Regions from separate parts of the Rhodococcus sp. no. 34 genome, predicted to be linked through region 3. Evidence: riboswitches for the same ligand, from Rfam matches in the RefSeq annotation. Region 3 holds a riboswitch; each other region holds the start of a gene.
What was found. Region 3 has a riboswitch for thiamine pyrophosphate ahead of thiO (glycine oxidase ThiO). Riboswitches for the same ligand answer to the same signal wherever they lie in the genome.

Region 1 (5,974 bases), on a different contig from region 3:
TGCAGACGCACAGCCCGGAGCACATGCGTGGACGCGTCGTCGGTGTCATGACGTCGACGGCCTACGCCGCAGGCCCGCTCGGCTACCTCGCGGTCGGCCCGCTGCTCGATCAACTCGGAATCGCGTCGACCTTTGTGGCCCTGTCGATTCCGATCATCCTGATCGCCGCAGTATGTGCCTCCCTACCGGTGCTTCGCGAACTCGATCGTCCGCGGCACTCGACCGACGTCAGTTGAACCCCATCACGTCGTTGCCCCAGGCGACGCGCAGTCCGTGATCGGGGTCGCTGACGAGGGTGTCGGCGGAGTCGATCAACAGCGTCGACCGCTTCTCTTCCTCGTACGGCGCCCAGTGCTTCGAGCCGTCGAGGGCCGCCGGCACGGCATGCCTGGCGAAGGCCAACCATCGCCGTTGGATACGGCCGGCCACCTCCATCGCGGCCTTCCGTCCGCCGAGCCAGAACGTGGGGTCGACGTTCAGGGTTCCGAAATTGCCGAATACATAAGGTAATTCGGTCGCGTGGCCCGCGCCGATCCGCGCCGCCTTGAGCATCGGCGTCGCGTGATCGAAGCGGTAGACCCACGTAGGGGAATGCCTGCAGTGCGCGTCGGCGATCCACAGGGTCGGCATGCGAAACGCCGCGTCCCGTGAAAGCGCCAGCGCGCCACTCGGTTTCGCATGGTCAGGGTAAGCCGACATGATCTCGGCAAGTTTGGTCGCCGAGATGTCGGGGTGATCGTCGGCCAGTAATTGGAGCATTGCCTCGACGGACTGCGCACTCACCGGCATCAGCGGAGACTTCATGAACTTGAAGATCGACGCCTCGTCCTTGTTGGAACCGATGATCAGTGGGATTCGGTGCGCGTAACCCTTCTGGAAAGCCGCAACCGGGTAGTGCGGCACCAGATCGCGATCGACAACGGGTGCCATCGCCAAAGTTCCCGGAATCCGGGTCGGAATTTCGTTGACCAAATCATCGCTTGCCTTCACGAGCAGTTCCAGATCTGTGGTCAGCAGATCGCCTGCGTCTTCGGGGTCGATCGAGAGCAGTTCGAGAAACCGCTCTGCAACGGTCTTGGCGCGCTCGGCCCCGTAGACGGAGGTCGCGGGCGGACTCTGGGCAATCGCACGATGGAACAGACCTTCGGCGCTCGGACAGGTCATGAGCGTCGTGATGGATCCTGCGCCGGAGGACTCCCCGAACACGGTCACCGCACTCGGGTCACCACCGAAGGCGTCGATGTTGTCTCGAACCCATTCGAGTGCCGCAATCTGGTCTCGCAGACCACAGTTCGATTCGAAAACAGTATCCGCGGTGGAGAATGCAGACAGGTCCAGGAATCCGAGTGCGCCGACGCGATAGTTGAAGGAGACGAGAACGACGTCGCCGGTTTCAGCCAGATGACGGCCGTCGTAGATCGTTTGGGCGGCGGATCCGAGGCAGTAGGCGCCGCCGTGAATCCACACCATCACCGGTCGCGGCGTGCCGTCGGGTCGCGGGGCCCAGACGTTGATCGACAGGCAGTCCTCGTCGATTTTGAAGGCCCGATCGATCGGAACCGCCGGACTCTGGCCTTGCGGCGCGATCGGCCCGAACTCACGACAGTCGCGCACCCCGTCCCACGGCTGTGTGGGTTGTGGCGCTCGGAACCTCCGCTCACCCACCGGCGCCGCTGCGTAGGGCATGCCCTTCCACGCGAATACACCGCCATCCGGATACCCGCGGGCTTCTCCGCCTCGCGCCCGGATCACCAGAGTTCCGTCCTCGCCGAGATTTGGTCGAACGTCGGTCTCCATGTCTGAATCCCCTCCCGACCCGCGCGTGTGGCAATCAAGACCAAACCTACCAATCTCGGACGGGTGTGCGCCGAGTACGCAACCCCTCGGTGTTAAGGTCGCCTAGTTCTGACACGGGGTGCTCCGCATGGGCGGGGCTGAGAACACACCCGGGAACCTGATCAGGTAATGCTGACGAAGGGATGTCATGGCTACTACGCAGCCTGCATACAATTCTGCCGAAAACTCGGTGGCCACAGCGCCGTCGACGGATCGGTTCACAGATCGACTCTGGGCCGAGACGAAGGCCCTCCGCGAGTCGATCGACTCACTGGAGTTCCTCCGCCGCCTCGGCGACGGAACATTGCCTCTCGACGCGTTCCGCACGTACATCGAGCAAGACAAGCTTTATCTCGAGGGGTATTCGAAAGCGTTGTCCCTGGTCGCGGCCCATGCCCCGGATCCGCAGTCCGCGGGCTTCTGGTCGAATTCCGCGTCCACGGCAGCGACAGTGGAATCTGCGCTTCACGACGGACTTCTCACCGGTGGAATTCTTCCAGCGGGATCGGGAAGGCTCGAGCATTCGCAGGCCTGCCTGGGATACGTCTCGTATCTGACGGCGACTGCAGCAACTGCGCCTTACCCGGTCTCCGCAGCGGCAGTACTCCCCTGCTTCTGGATCTACGCCGAGGTCGGCCGCGATCTTGCCGCTTCAGCGCGCGAGGTACTCGACGCCGATCCGTCGCATCCGTACGCACAGTGGGTCACGACCTACGACGCACCCGAATTCCACGAGTCGGTGGCGCAGGCCCGCGTACTGGTCGATGCTGCGGCCGAAGCTGCCACCGAGACAGAGCGTGAGGCGATGAGTGAAGCATTCCGCATCGCCAGCCGCTATGAGCTGATGTTCTGGGATTCCGCACTCCACCAGCAGCCTTGGCCGGCGTCGTGATGTCGTTTGCGGCGCTGCGCCGCACGCTTGCCACGTCTGCCGCGATCGCAGCCGCGTTCACAGTTCTGACCGGATGCGCCTCTCACACCGGCTCTTCCGACGGGACCATTCGGTTCGCACTCGACTGGACACCGAACACGAACCACACCGGTTTGTACGTAGCACTCCAAGAGGGCTACTTCGAGGACGCCGGCCTGGACGTCTCGATCCTGCCGTACAACAACACCTCGCCCGACACCCTGGTCGATGCCGGCAATGCCGAGTTCGGCATCAGCACACAGAGTCAGGCCACGTTCGCCCGTGCAGCCGGCGCCGCCACGACGTCCGTCATCGCGCCACTTCAGCACCGCGCCACCGGCATCGGCGTGAAGGCGGATCGTGCGGACATCACGCGCCCACGTGATCTCGACGGGAAGACGTACGCCGGGTTCGGTGATCCCGGCGAAGTCGAAACGCTGCAGCAGATCATCCGCAACGACGGCGGGACCGGGAACTTCACGACGGTCACGCTCGGAACTTCCGCGTACGAAGCCGTGTACTCGGGCCAGGCAGACTTCACCGTCTCCTACTTTGCTTGGGAAGGCCTCGAAGCGGAGCGAAACGGAACTCCGATGCGGTACTTCCAGTACACCGATTACGGCTTCCCCGATGCGTATTCGATCGTGATCAACGGCAACCAGCAGTGGTTGAAGGACCATCCCGACGAGGCACGCAAGTTCGTCAAAGCCGTTCAACGCGGATATCAGACTGCTGCCGACAACCCGGACCAGGCCGCGCAGGATCTCATCGACGCGAACCCCGGAGCATTCACCGACGAAGACCTCGTGCGTGAGAGTCAGCGGATGCTCGCCGCCGACTACATGAAAGACGCCAACGGTGTTGTGGGCGCCCAGAATCTCGAAACCTGGTCGGGTTATTCGGGATTCCTCTTCGAGAACGGATTGCTCGCCGGACCCGACGGGAAGCCGTTGACCCAGAAGCCGGACTGGTCGGAGTACTTCACCAATGAGTATCTCGACGCGTCCTGACGTGAGCGGACGGTTGGTCTCGACCATGCGGCGGGCGCTTCCCGCGCTCGCCGTGGTGCTGCTCCTCGTGGCGGCGTGGCAGATCTACGTCGAGATCAGTGGGATTCGGCCGCAAGTACTTCCGTCTCCGGGGCGCGTTCTGTCCCAGGGGTGGGACAACCGCGAGATCATCTCCGGCCACGCCTGGTCGACATTGCAGGTCACGTTGGTCGGCTTCACTGTTTCATTGGTGTTGGCCTGGATTCTTGCTGTGGTCGTGGACTTTTCGCCGTGGTTGTCACGCGCGCTGGTACCACTTTTCGTCGTCTCGCAGACGCTGCCGATCATCGCCATCGCGCCGCTGATGATCATCTGGTTCGGCTTCGGGTTGTTGCCGAAGGTGTTGGTGATCGCCCTTGCGACGTTCTTCCCCATGACCATCGGACTCATCGAGGGATTTGCCGCGGCCGATCGGGAAGCGGGCGCTCTCCTGCGCAGTATGGGCAGCACTCGCTGGCAGGAGTTCCGATACGTTCGCCTTCCTTCGGCAATTCCGCGATTCTTCACTGCCCTGCGCATCGGCATCACGTATGCGGTCGTGGGTGCGGTGTTCTCCGAATACGTCGGCGCTACTTCCGGTTTGGGTATCTACATGAGCACCCAGAAGAACTCCTTCCGCACCGACCTGGTGTTGGCGGCCGTACTGGTGACCGCGTTGATCAGTGTCACGCTGTACTTGCTGACGTTCGCCATCGAGCGCATCGTTGCACCATGGGCGATGAACGAAAGGTCGCGGACATGACTGACCCGATGGTCGAGGATGCAATGGTCGAAATCCAGGACCTGACCAAGAGGTTCGACACGGCCGGAGAATCGCGTCTCGTGCTCGATTCGGTGTCCTTTGGCGCCGACGCGGGCGAATTCGTGTCGGTGATCGGGCCGAGCGGCTGCGGCAAGAGCACGATCTTCAACGTCCTGGCCGGGCTCGAATCCCCGACCGCGGGTTCGGTCCGTGTGGGCACGCGCGCAACGGAATCCGAAGCAGCCGCCGAGGTGCACACCGCGTACATGCCGCAGAAGGATCTTCTGTTCCCTTGGCGCTCGGTACTGGACAACACGGCCCTCGGTTTGGAAGTGCAGGGAGTCGGCAAGAAGGAAGCACGCGAGCGCGCTCGCGAGTTGTTCCCGGCGTTCGGACTGTCCGGATTCGAGGACGCCCGGCCGTCACAGCTGTCCGGCGGCATGCGCCAGCGAGCGGCGATGCTGCGCACCGTTGTTCAGGGCAAACCTGTCCTGCTGCTCGACGAGCCGTTCGGCGCACTGGACTCGTTGACCCGCACCGAGATGCAGGCCTGGCTGCAAGACGTGTGGCAGCAGTACCGGTGGACCGTGCTGATGATCACCCACGATATTCGTGAAGCGATCTATCTGTCCGATCGCGTGGTCGTTCTGTCGGCGAGGCCGGCAACGGTCAGGTGCGTCGTCGACGTTCCCTTGCCGAGGCCACGCGAACTGGACATGATCACCTCGCCCGAGTTCGCCGACGTCGAGCGTGAACTGCTTGCCGTTCTCCACGACGAGACGCGCAAGTCGCTACACCCCTAGCGGTTACTGACAATGCGCTGAGAGCGCGCCGATTTCACCTGCCGTTCAAGAGAAAGTGCATCGCAACGGTGCAACTTCGCGTAGGATGTCGCGGCGCTTTCGCCCAAAACGCCTTAATATCAGCAAGATCCGAACGCTCGACACGCAATCCGTCAACGCTGCACAATTCTCTGTACTCTTCGGTAACGTACACTCGGTCGCCTACGAGACCAACGGCCAGAAGGTAACTGGACGGTAAAGCGGAATCGTGGAGGCACAGTCATCGCAACAGATTTGGAAAGGGACAGCGTGAGCACACTGCAGTCAGGTCAGAGCCTCGGAGTCGGCCAGGAACTCAAGTCCGACAACGGCGCATACACCCTCACCTTGCAGGACGACGGCAACCTGGTTCTGTCCGAGGGCGGACAGGCTGTTTGGGCCGCAGGCACCAACGGATCCGGCGCCAACCGCGCCGAGGTGCAGGCTGACGGAAACTTCGTCATCTACAAGGACTCCGACGCCGTGTGGGCATCGCAGACCGCAGGCAACGACGGTGCCTCCCTCTCGGTTCAGGACGATCGCAACGTCGTTCTGTCCGCCGGCGGAAATGCTCTGTGGTCGTCGGACACTGCAATCGCAGCGCCGGCCGCCGAGG
Region 2 (5,974 bases), 360 kb from region 3:
CAGCTTGCTCGTGCCACCGACGGTGATCGCGAGGGCCTCGGCGATGTCGAAGACCCGACAGGAGCCGAGCCTGTCGATGATCTGCATCGGCTCGAATCGACTCAGTGGCAGGTCGTGCTCGATTCGGAGTCGCTGGTCGACGGCCGTCCACAGTTCGGTTTCGAAGCGGACGAGGTTGTCGAAGTGCCTGCTCAGGGCTGATCTGGTCAAGAGCAGACTCAGAACCGATATGCATTCCGTGGAATCATTTTCTCACCGTACGCCCGATTCGTGATTAATTCCATGGAATCTATTTCCGAACCTTACGCAGTGTCGGTGGGTCATGGGAACATATGTTCGTGTCATATGAACCGCTGGACCAAGAAACGCCAGGTGAGCACCCCGGCGATACTCGTTCCGGCGGTAATCATTCTGGCGGTAATCATTCTGGCGGTGGTCGGTCCACAGGTGACGCAACAATCCTGCATGCGGACCTCGATTCGTTCTACGCATCAGTCGAGCAACGCGACGACCCGACTCTGGCCGGCAGGCCGGTCATCGTCGGTGGTGGGGTGGTCTTGGCGGCAAGCTACGAGGCCAAGGCGTTCGGGGTTCGCACAGCCATGAGCGGTGGTCAGGCCCGATCACTGTGTCCTCAGGCGATAGTCGTCCCTCCGCGAATGTCGGCGTACTCGCAGGCGAGCAAAGACGTGTTCGACGTCTTTCACGACACGTCGCCGCTGGTCGAAGGAATCTCCATAGACGAGGCCTTTCTCGAGGTCGGCGGGCTCGCCAAGATCGTGGGAAACCCGCTGCAGATCGGAGCCAACCTCAGACGCGATGTGGCCGAGCAGGTCGGACTACCGATCACGGTCGGAATCGCACGCACCAAGTTCCTGGCCAAGGTCGCCAGTGCATTCGCGAAACCCGACGGATTGCTGCGAGTGCCGCCGGAGGGCGAGACCGAGTTCCTGCATCCCTTGCCGGTCGAGAAGCTGTGGGGCGTCGGCAAGATCACGGCCCAGAAGCTGCGAAACTTCGACATCGTGACGGTGGGTGACATCGCTCGGCACGACGAATCCTCGATCGTCTCGATTCTCGGGGGCGGCGCCGGTCGCCATCTCTACGCACTCTCACACAATCGAGATCCGCGCCCCGTCCGCGCCTATCGTGGCCGCAGTTCGATGGGTGCTCAGCATGCGCTGGGTCGCGGATCCCATCCCCGCGCAGAACTCGATGCGTCGTTGATGTCCCTTGTCGACCGTGTCAGTCGACGCATGCGTTCGGCGCAGCGGACGGGGCGCACGGTCACGCTCCGGCTCCGCTTCGCGGATTTCACGCGGGCAACTCGATCTCACACGCTGCGCCGGTCCACCGCCGACACAGCGGAATTGCTGAGCGCCTCGATGGTGCTGCTGGACGAAGCGATACCGATGATCGCGGACAAGGGCATCACGTTGATCGGTGTCGCTGTCTCCAACCTGGATCGGGACGGCGCCGAACAACTCGAATTGCCCTTCGACGGTCCAGGATTCGCGGGTCCGGACACTGCCGCCCTCGACTCGGCAATGGACATTGTCCGGAAGAAGTTCGGCTCCGCGGCCCTCACGAGGGGAGTGCTCCTGGGACGCGATCCGGACCTGTCGGTGCCGCTACTGCCGGACTAGGTGAGGTTTTCTCGCAGAGTCGCTCCCTCGTATTCGCGACGGAACAACCCACGCGCCTGCAGCACCGGAATCACGTGATCGACAAAATCTTCCAGACCCTGCGGATAGGTCGGCGGCATCAGATTGAAACCGTCGGCACCGCGGCCGTTCAACCAGGACCCCATCTCGTCGGCAATCGACTCCGGTGTTCCGATCATCGTTGCGTGACCACCACCCGCAGCGAGCGTCCCGAGGAGCTCCCGCACAGTCGGTGCGTCCTTCTCGACGATCCGCAAAATAGTGGCGTAGCGTCCCTGCGGCCCGGTGAACGCTTCGAGTGGAGGCAACGGGGGCACGGGCCCGTCGAGATCCCAGTTCTCGCAATCCTGTCCGGTGAACAACGAGAGTTGGCGTATCGACTGTTCGGTGGGCAGCAGGAGATCGAGTTCGGCCTTCTTCGCCCTGGCCTCGGCGACGGTGCTGCCGACGTAGGTGACCAGTCCCGGCATCACGGCGACAGAGTTCGAATCCCGGCCGGCTCGCTCGATTCTCGATTTCACGTCCGCGTAGTAGGCCTGTGCGCTGGGTAAGTCGTAGGCAACCGAATAGATTGCCTCGGCGCGACGCGCCGCCAGATCGCGGCCCTGCTCGGACGCCCCGGCCTGGAACAACACCGGCCGGCCTTGCGGGGAGCGCGGAACCGTCAACGGCCCGTCCACCCGAAAATGTTTGCCGTCGTGATCGATTCGAGAAATCCTGTTTGCGTCGGCAAAACGCCCCGACCGGTCGAGAATCAGCGCGTCTTCCGACCATGAATCCCACAATGCGAGGGCCACTTCGACAAATTCGTCGGCTCGTTCGTATCGGGATGCGTGATCGGGCATCGCCTCGAGTCCGTGGTTGCGCGCCTCCTGGTCGAACATCGAGGTCACGACGTTCCAGCCGGCCCGTCCGCCGCTGATGTGGTCGAGCGAGGCCAACAGTCGCGCCGCGTGAAACGGCGTGTAGAAAGTGGTGGAAATGGTGGTCACCAGGCCGATGTCCGCTGTCGCTCGTGCCATGGCAGTCAATGCGGTGATCGGCTCGAGAAACCACGACGCACCCGACTCGGGTTCGCGAACACTGTGACCGTCAGCGAAGAAGACGGCGTCCAGCTTGCCGCGTTCGGCGATCTGGGCGAGCGACTCGTAATACGTGATGTCGCCGAGACTTTCGACCGGTGAGTCGCGATGACGCCATGCCGCACTGTGATGTCCGCAACCGAGCAGGAACGCACCTATCCGCAGTTGTGCGCCCATCAGTTCTTGACGAGTCCGCCGTCGACAACCAGGTTCTGGCCGGTCACGGCCCGCGACCATGGGGAGGCGAAAAAGAGTGCAGCGTCGGCAAATTCGTCCGGCGTGGTGACTCGGCGCAGGGGAGTGCTTGCCGCGATCATGTCGAACACGGCTTCCGGTGTTGCGGCGCTCGCATCGGTGGTGCGGAGCAAGCCGCCCGAGACCATGTTGACTGTGATCCCGTCCGGACCGAGGTCGGCGGACAGCGTCCGTGTCAGTGCCAACAGTGCGGCCTTGGCAGCGGTGTAGTCGTGGTACGGAACTACCGGATTCTGGACCAGATTGGTTCCGACAGTGATGATTCGGCCGAAGCCGAGTTCGCGCATGCCTGGTAGCGCTGCCTGGGTGGTATTGAGTGTTCCGGCAACAGCTCCGCGTAGTTGAGAGTCGAAGTCGGCCCAGGTGATCGTGTCCGCGTTCGGCCGTGCATCGCCGTTGAACGAGAAGTCGACCAGTGCATTGTCGACCACGGTCGAGATCGGTGCGTCGAATCTCTCGCGTGCAGCGGAGAACAACTGGTCGACGGAACTGCGGTCCGTCACGTCCGCCTGGACTGCGAAGGTGCGATCCTCACCCAGTTCGGTGACCAGGGTCTCGGCGGTGTCACGGCTCTTGTTGTAGTTCACGATCACCCGGGCCCCCGAGCGGGAGAATGCTCGGCTCAGTGCGGCGCCGAGCCCGCGGGCGCCACCGGTGATCAGAACGATCTGCTCGTCCAGGTTCAATGCGCGCTGAAATTGCTGTTCGGTCATGTCGACATCCCTCCGCCAGTGCTAACTGGTCAGGTTCATCGGGTCTGATCTCAGCCGACTTTTTCGGCACCCCGTGTCACCGACCATCAGACCACGTGAGGTGAATCGTCCTGAACGCCGGGTGCGTTGTAACGGCCGGCGCGATGAGTTTTCGATCGCTCGGGAGTCGTAATTGCAAGCGAAGTGGCAACCGGCCGCTCGCCTTCGCCCCAGGAGATTCCGATGACCACCCAGCCCGTCCACAACGAAACTGTTTCCGGTAACGCCACGACGACGACACCTTCGGCCACGGCTCGCAAGCTCGGATACGTCCTGAGTGGGCTGTTCGTCGTTTTCATGCTCTTCGACGGCATCATCCACATTCTCAACCTTCAGACAGTCAAGGATGCGTCGGCTGAACTTGGGTTGCCGGACTCGCTGGCATTGACGGCTGGGGTGGTGCAACTGATCTGCCTTGCGCTGTACGTGATTCCGCGAACGTCGATACTCGGCGCGATTCTGCTCACCGGTTACCTGGGGGGAGCGGTGTTGACCAACCTTCGAGCTGAACAGCCTCTGCTGAGCACGACCCTGTTTGCCGTCTACACCGGAATCGTCATGTGGGCGGGACTGTATCTCCGGGACGAGAAGGTTCGCGAGATCATCCCGCTGCGTCGGGCCTGAAATAGGCCCCGGGGGGGTTGCGTGGGACGCGGTGTCCCATTATGTTTGACCTCATTCAAGTCCGTCGACTGCAATCGACGGACTGGCCGTGAGGAGACACCGATGGCTCGGTCAGCGTCGATCGAAGTGGAAAAGCCGTACCACCAGGTACTGCAGACTTTGTCCGAGGGCTCAGTTGCCCGCAGTTTCGATCCCTATCTCGACATCGACTGGGATTCACCAGAGTTCGCGATCGATCCGCATGATCCGAGATGGGTGCTCTCGTCCGTGTCGGACCCCCTCGGGGCGACGCAGTGGTACCAGGATCAGTCGTTGGAGCGTCGAATCGCCATGGGAATGTGGCGTCAGGCGAACGTGACCAAGGTGGGTTCGGCCTTCGAGAGCATCTTGATCCGGGGAATGCTGCAATACATCATGGCGCTACCCAACCAGTCGCCTGAGTTCCGGTACTGCCTGCACGAGATGACCGAAGAGTGCAATCACATCCAGATGTTCCAGGAACTCGTCAATCGCATGGACATCGACGTGCCGGGTATGCGTCCGATGTTCCGGCGACTGTCGCCGATCATCGGAGTGCTGGGAGCAAAGTTCCCGGTCATCTTCTTCATCGGCATTCTGGCTGGTGAAGAACCGATCGACCACTTCCAGAAGGATCTCATCCGTGAGGGTAAGGACACGCCGCCGGCGATGCTCCGCACCATGGAGATCCACATCGCCGAAGAAGCGAGACACATCTCGTTTGCTCACGAGTTCCTGCGCAATCACGTCCCCAGACTCAGTCGTACGAGTCGAGCCATCACATCGGTCGCCTTCCCCGGCGCGATGCGTTGGCTTGCGGGTGAAATCATGTCACCGCCAAAGGAATTCGCCGAAGAATTCGGAATCCCGGACGAGGTGATGAAGAGCGCCTTCTGGGGGAGCCCGCATTCACGCCGCATCCTGGGTAACTACTTCGGCGAAATGCGAGCCCTGGCAGACGAACTCGGATTGATGAATCCGGTGTCGAAGCGTGCGTGGCGAAAGCTGCGCATCGACGGCGACTACGCCCGCTACCGCGGCGAGCCGAAGCGTTCCGACAAGACCCGGATCTAGTCCGGCCGCGAAGTTCCTCCGTCGGAGGACACCAGCTCGGCTATGAGCGTGGACAATTCGACATGGGGATCGATCTGTAGTCCGCTCGAGCGGGCAACGCCGTCGAACATGTACCAGGTGTATTTCGCGAGGTCGGCGACGATCTCTTCGCGGCTCGGTTTCGGATCGGTGCTTCGGACCCAGTGGGTGAGCGTGCCCTCGACCATTGTCACCACTGCGAACGGTAGTGAATCGAAGGGTGAGGAGTCGATCCCCACGGATCGACCGACTTCGGTGATAGTGGTGCGGGCGGAGTCGGCGATTGTGGCCTTCAGACTGCTGATCGCGTCGATGCTCTCGTCGTCGTAGTCGGTGGGGCCGGTACCCATGAACTCGTGAATCCGCGGATGCTCGGTGATCCACTCGGCGACGGCGCTGATGGTTCGGGTCAGGATCTGGTCGAGAGTGCCTACCGAAATGCTCATCGAAGCATCCAGGGCCGCCGCAAATTGGCCGAGCACGAACG
Region 3 (5,974 bases):
ACTACGCACCCGCACCGTCGACTCCGACGAACGATCCACGAACTCCGCCACCGTCGAATCCGAAATCAACCGACCCCGACCGATCACCACCAACTGCTCCGCCGTGAGCGCCATCTCCGAAAGGAGGTGACTCGACACCAACACCGTGCGGCCCTCGGCCGCCAACCGCTGCATGAACTTACGAATCCAGACGATGCCCTCCGGATCGAGACCGTTGACCGGCTCGTCGAACAACAACACCTTCGGATCCCCCAACAACGCACCCGCCAACCCCAGACGCTGCGACATACCGAGCGAGAACCCGCCGGCCTTCTTTCCCGCCACCTCGGACAACCCGACCAACCCGAGCACCTCGTCGACGCGGGACTTCGGGATCCCGTTCGAAGCAGCCATCCACTGCAGATGCGCCCGCGCACTGCGATTGGGATGCACCCACTTCGCATCCAACAACGCACCCACCGTCCGCAACGGCGTCTTGAGCTCGCGGTACGGCTTGCCCTCGATCAACGCCGCACCCGAGGTCGGCTGATCCAAACCCAGGATCATCCGCATCGTCGTCGACTTGCCTGCACCGTTCGGGCCCAGGAAGCCCGTCACGATGCCCGGCTTGACCGTGAACGACAAATCGTCCACCGCTTTCGTCGGTCCGTAAACCTTGGTCAATCCCCTCAGTTCAATCATGAGGAGAACTTTGCCCTACCGGCAATGACCAGCACATCGGCCACAGGTCTAGTTCCGAGTGGTACTCAGGTAGGACACGAAGCCGGACAATCCGGGCATAACCCTGAGAAAACACCCGGAAATGGTCCGTCAGGACGATGCTTGGGCCCAGAACCGCTTGGGAATCCGGCCGGCGTGACGCGCTTCGAAACCTGCTACCACTGCGTGCCGCATCGCCGACGCCATCAACGCGGGATTCTTGGCCCGCGTCACCGCTGTCGCAAGCAGGACGGCGTCGCAGCCCAACTCCATGGCAAGGGTGGCGTCGCTGGCCGTTCCGATTCCGGCGTCGAGGATGACGGGCACACCGGCGCGCTCGACGATCATCTCGATGTTGTGCGGATTCGCGATACCCAGCCCTGTCCCGATGGGTGAACCGAGCGGCATGACTGCCGCGCAGCCGACCTCTTCGAGGCGAAGCGCCAGCACCGGATCGTCCGTCGTGTACGGCAGGACGGTGAATCCGTCGTCCACCAATTGTTCTGCGGCGGAGACGAGTTCGATTGCGTCGGGCAGCAGAGTCCGCTCGTCGGCGATGACTTCGAGTTTGACCCAGTTCGTCTCGAGCGCTTCGCGTGCCAACTGCGCCGTCAGGACCGCTTCGGCGGCGCCTCGACACCCGGCGGTGTTCGGCAACGGTTCGATTCCGAGGCGACGAAGCAGGTCCAGAACGCCGGTGCCGCCGGCCGCGTCGACTCGCCGCATCGCGACGGTGGTCAGTTCGGTACCGGAGGCGACAAGCGCTTCCTCGAGCACCGCAAGGTTGGCGGCGCCGCCTGTCCCCGTGATGAGCCGGGAACCGAAACTGCGGCCCGCGATAGTGAGAAGGTCCTGCTCAGCCACCCTGCACCGCCGTGAGGATCTCGATTTCCCAACCACGTCCGACGGATTCGTCCCAACGCCCGCGAGGAAAGAGCGCACCGTCGACGGCGACGGCGATGCCTTTGCTCGGCAACTCGAGGTGCGTCAGAAGTTCGGTCACCGTGACTGCTCGATCGAACTCGAGATCTTCGCCGTTGACGGTGATCCCGATCGGGACCTGCTCACTCATGAATTTTCCTTAGCTACTGCGAACCGCTCGGGTTCGGTTCCTTTTACCTCGACCAAAGATGTGCCGTTCAGCAACGCGACCGTCGCATCGGCGGTGACGGGCGTCAGCAGGACTCCGTTGCGGCCGTGCCCGGTGGAGACGACAACACGATCGGACACGCGCCCGATCAACGGCAGGTTGTCCGGCGTCATGGGACGCAGACCTGCCGCGCACTCGTACAGTTCGTATTCGCCGATCGCCGGCATCAGGGCCTCGGCGTCGTTGATCAGGTCCCGTACGCCGGCCATCGTGACCTGTGTATCCTCGCCGGACTCGTATTGTGTTGCGCCGACGACGATTCCGTCACCGCGCGGGACGAGGTAGGCGGGCCGGCCGTGGACGCTGCCACGGATGGTACGGCTGGGCGCCGGGGTGACTCCAGGCCTACTGCGCAAGCGAAGGATTTCGCCCTTGACCGGGCGTACCGGTAGCCCGGGCCACAGCTTGGGTGACGCGATACCGGCGGTGAGCACTATCTGATCGGTATCGAGTTCGGCGAGGTCGCCGACGGCCCGCGCGATCAATTCGACGCCGGATTCCGCACAGGCCTTCTGCAACGCCGCCAGCAGAAGTCTGTTGTCGACGGCGGACTCACCAACAGCCATCAACCCCGACCGGATGCCCCGGCCCAGCATCGGTTCGAGTTCACGGATGCGCGCGCGACCGAGAACTTCGAGTTCGTGCCCCTGCGAGCTCACCCACTCGGCGATGGTCTGCAGGTCCTGCGCGTCGGCAGCATCGAGTGCAACCGTCAGCGAGCTGTCCGCGGTGAAGACCGATTGCCCGAATTTTCCGAGCTCCTCACCGAACGTCGGCCACCGTTCCAGGGACGCTGCACCGATTGTCAACGCGGTTTCTTCACCCGGCCAGCCTTCGGAAAGCGGGGCAAGCATTCCGCCCGCCACCCACGAAGCACCTGATCCAATGGACGGGTCGTACAACCGAACGGCCCACCCGTCGCGGGCTGCTCGCCACGCGATAGCGAGACCGATGACACCGCCGCCGACAACCGACACCGTACGAGCGTGTGTACTCACGAAACTCCACCTCCACTTCCTGCGCCGGCATGATCCGGGTCAGGTCTGACGGTCGGGATCTGGTCGCGATCCCCTCTCAGCCCAACGAACCTCGCAGTCACGACAAAAAGTGACGACGACGTTTCAGGACTCCCGTGTCGAACCTTGCTCCCTAGAGGCTACCGTTTGCTCCGTGCACCCCACACATCCCAGTAACGACATCGACCGGCGCGAGCGCCTGGCAGCAGCACGGCTGTACCTGTGCACCGACGCGCGCCGCGAGAAAGGCGACCTCGCGCAGTTCGCCGAGGCAGCATTGTCCGGCGGAGTCGACATCATCCAATTGCGTGACAAAGGCTCTGCCGGTGAGCGCGAGTTCGGCCCGCTCGAGGCCAAGGACGAACTGGTGGCGCTGGGCATTCTCGCGACCGCAGCGCGACGCCACGGCGCATTGTTGGCCGTCAACGATCGCGCGGATCTCGCGATGGCTTCCGGCGCCGACATCCTCCACCTCGGCCAGAACGACATTCCCGTCCCCTACGCGCGAACCGTTGTCGGTGAAGACGTCGTCATCGGCCGTTCGACGAGCAGTCGCGCGCAGGCGAGTCTGGCCGCCATCGAGGAGGGCGTCGACTACTTCTGTACCGGGCCGGTCTGGGCGACACCGACCAAACCGAATCGAAGTGCGTCCGGTTTGGAACTGGTTCGATCGACCGCCGACGCCGCACCGCCGCGGCCCTGGTTTGCGATCGGCGGCATCGACGAGGAACGTCTGCCAGAGCTGCTCGATGCCGGCGCCACGCGCATCGTCGTCGTGCGTGCAATCACGCAAGCATCGGACCCCCAGGCGGCCGCGCAACGCCTCGCCGCAGCCGTCGCTGGGCGCTGAAAGCCGGTAACTGGCGTTCGTCAAGTGTTTGCCGGGCGATTTCCGCACAGTTACGGGTCAGCACGCCTGACTCGAATTGTGAACGGAAGTTGTCCGATCAGACAACAAACTCCCAGTTCCTAGGTGCGATTGGATGTCCGAAAAGTCGGATTAAGTGATCTTGCTCACAGTTGCTTCGATTGCGTGTCACATCCCATTCGGTTTGTTGTAGTTTACCTCCAGTTACTAACTGAACCTAGGAGCACTAAATGGGATCCCTCGACACCGGCTCGCTCAGCACCGAATCGCTCGAAGACCTGAACCTCGGCAAGATCAGCGAGCTGCTCAAGCTCGGTATCACCGCGGTCAGCTTCATCACGGCGCTGAACTCGCTCAGCTGAGCCTCGTTTCGGTCGACGACCGAAACACCGAAGGGCCGGACTCCCGAGGAGTCCGGCCCTTCTGCTGTGTACGAACTGCGAAGACTCGACTGCTACGACTGGGTACTGCTCGCCTCGGACAGGTTCTGGTCGCTGCCTGCCTGGTCACCGCGTGCCTGGTCGCTGCCTGCCTGGTCGCTGCCTGCCTGGTCACTGCCGTGGTGGGAACTACCCGACAACCATCCGAATCCGCCGTCCTCGAGCACGACGGTGTGCGGATCGCCGTCCACGGCCACAACAGGCTCGGTCCGGAGGTCGGGCCATGAGGAACCGAAGCCCGGATGCAGCGGCAGTGAGTCGACGTCGGCTTCGCGTACCCACCGCAACTCGGTGCTCTCACCATTGGCAACCGTCGACAGTGGATGCGCCGCGTCAGCCACGACGGTGGTGTAAGTCCACCCGCTCTCGGCGCGCATCGTCACTACTTCCCCGCGAACACGGACGGCGTCCTCGGCGATACCTGCTTCTTCGTGTGCTTCCCGGACGGCAGCGTGCGTCGTGCTCTCGTGTGAGTCCCGCGCTCCGCCGGGCAGTGCCCACGTTCCGCCCTGATGGCTCCACGCCGCACGATGCTGCAGCAAGACCATGGGTGATCCGTCCGAATCGGGGGCACGCAGAAGCAGTCCTGCAGCTCCGTGTTTACCCCAATGCCGAGTACCGTCCGATCCGATGGACCAACCGTCACCGTCACCACGCATCGACTACCTCGCTCCGCCTGCTCTCGCCGTTGTCCCACACTAACCGTTTCAAACTGCTCCAGGTGTAGGTGATGCTTATATGCTCGCGAAGATGCCCTGAATCATTTCTCGGCGGCATCATTTCTCGGTAGCCCGCCTACAGCGAAGTGAGGTGCTCGATGGTCGACCGTGTCGTCCCGTCCATCGAACCCCGGTCGCTGCCGCCCTCCGAGGCCACATCAGTGTCGGCGGAGGACGAGCAGGCACTTCTGCGGCGCGAACTGCAGGCCTTCATGTCCTCGACGCCTGGCCGGTTGACCGTCGTCGGACTGATCCTGATCGCGATCACTTTGATCGCCGGACTCCTCGCCGCCGCAGCGATCGAGAACCGCCAGGCGAACCTCGACCTCCTCCTCGTCGAAACCGAGCCTCTCGCCAACTCGGCCCAGAATCTCTACAGTGCGTTGTCCTTGGCAGACGCCGCCGCGGCCACCGCCTTCATCTCCGGCGGCCTCGAACCCGCCGAAGTCCGCGACCGATACACGCAGTCGATCGGTGAGGCCTCTGCGGAGATCGTCCAGGCGTCGGCCGGTCTCGACTCGACCGATCTTGCCGGTCACAGCGCCTTGACCACCATCTCGACCGACCTCTCCGTCTACACCGGGCTGGTCGAAACTGCACGGGCGAACAATCGCGTCGGAAACCCGGTCGGGGCAGCATATTTGAGCGAGGCCTCGCAGTTGATGCAGACCTCGCTGCTGCCGATGGCCCAGCAACTGCACGCCTCGCAGGAGACGCTGGTCTCCCAAGTACAGCGCGATTTCGAGACTCCACCGTGGTGGCCGATCGTGGCGTTCGTCTTCGTGCTGTGCGCGCTGGTGGCGACACAGATGTACTTCTCCCGCAAGAGTCGCCGACGCTTCAATCTCGGGTTGATCCTTGCCTCGCTCGCGGTCGCTGCAGCTCTGCTGTGGCTGCTCACGGTCGGACTGGTCTCCGCACTGGCCACCGGGCGCGCGCTCGACGCCGGGGCCGAGCCACTGCACGAACTGACCGAGGCACGAATCATGGCTCAGCAAGCACGCACCGTGGAAACCCTCACGCTGGCGAGGCGGGATTCGACCGCCGAGGACAACGTGACGTTCACCCGCAAGGTCGATGCT

Region 1: another riboswitch for thiamine pyrophosphate. It lies ahead of ACYP01_RS05180 (TenA family protein); the one in region 3 lies ahead of thiO (glycine oxidase ThiO).
Region 2: another riboswitch for thiamine pyrophosphate. It lies ahead of ACYP01_RS18055 (3-oxoacyl-ACP reductase); the one in region 3 lies ahead of thiO (glycine oxidase ThiO).

What each region holds. Positions count from the first base shown of each region.
Region 1 covers NZ_BAAILK010000019.1:99,141-105,114, forward strand. The annotation lists gene ACYP01_RS05170 (MFS transporter) at 1-236, shown strand, start outside; gene ACYP01_RS05175 (carboxylesterase/lipase family protein) at 229-1,797, opposite strand; TPP riboswitch at 1,902-1,997, shown strand; gene ACYP01_RS05180 (TenA family protein) at 1,985-2,728, shown strand; gene ACYP01_RS05185 (ABC transporter substrate-binding protein) at 2,728-3,756, shown strand; gene ACYP01_RS05190 (ABC transporter permease) at 3,734-4,537, shown strand; gene ACYP01_RS05195 (ABC transporter ATP-binding protein) at 4,546-5,340, shown strand; gene ACYP01_RS05200 (LysM peptidoglycan-binding domain-containing protein) at 5,629-5,974, shown strand, end outside.
Region 2 covers NZ_BAAILK010000041.1:127,439-133,412, forward strand. The annotation lists gene ACYP01_RS18040 (MarR family winged helix-turn-helix transcriptional regulator) at 1-210, opposite strand, end outside; gene dinB (DNA polymerase IV) at 333-1,646, shown strand; gene ACYP01_RS18050 (LLM class flavin-dependent oxidoreductase) at 1,643-2,923, opposite strand; gene ACYP01_RS18055 (3-oxoacyl-ACP reductase) at 2,923-3,687, opposite strand; TPP riboswitch at 3,705-3,798, opposite strand; gene ACYP01_RS18060 (DoxX family protein) at 3,937-4,377, shown strand; gene ACYP01_RS18065 (AurF N-oxygenase family protein) at 4,480-5,469, shown strand; gene ACYP01_RS18070 (TetR/AcrR family transcriptional regulator) at 5,466-5,974, opposite strand, start outside.
Region 3 covers NZ_BAAILK010000041.1:485,521-491,494, forward strand. The annotation lists partial or broken gene ACYP01_RS19650 (ABC transporter ATP-binding protein) at 1-681, opposite strand, end outside; gene thiG (thiazole synthase) at 811-1,563, opposite strand; gene thiS (sulfur carrier protein ThiS) at 1,556-1,771, opposite strand; gene thiO (glycine oxidase ThiO) at 1,768-2,847, opposite strand; TPP riboswitch at 2,847-2,993, opposite strand; gene thiE (thiamine phosphate synthase) at 3,020-3,715, shown strand; gene ACYP01_RS19675 (hypothetical protein) at 3,964-4,095, shown strand; gene ACYP01_RS19680 (NUDIX hydrolase) at 4,188-4,832, opposite strand; gene ACYP01_RS19685 (hypothetical protein) at 4,991-5,974, shown strand, end outside.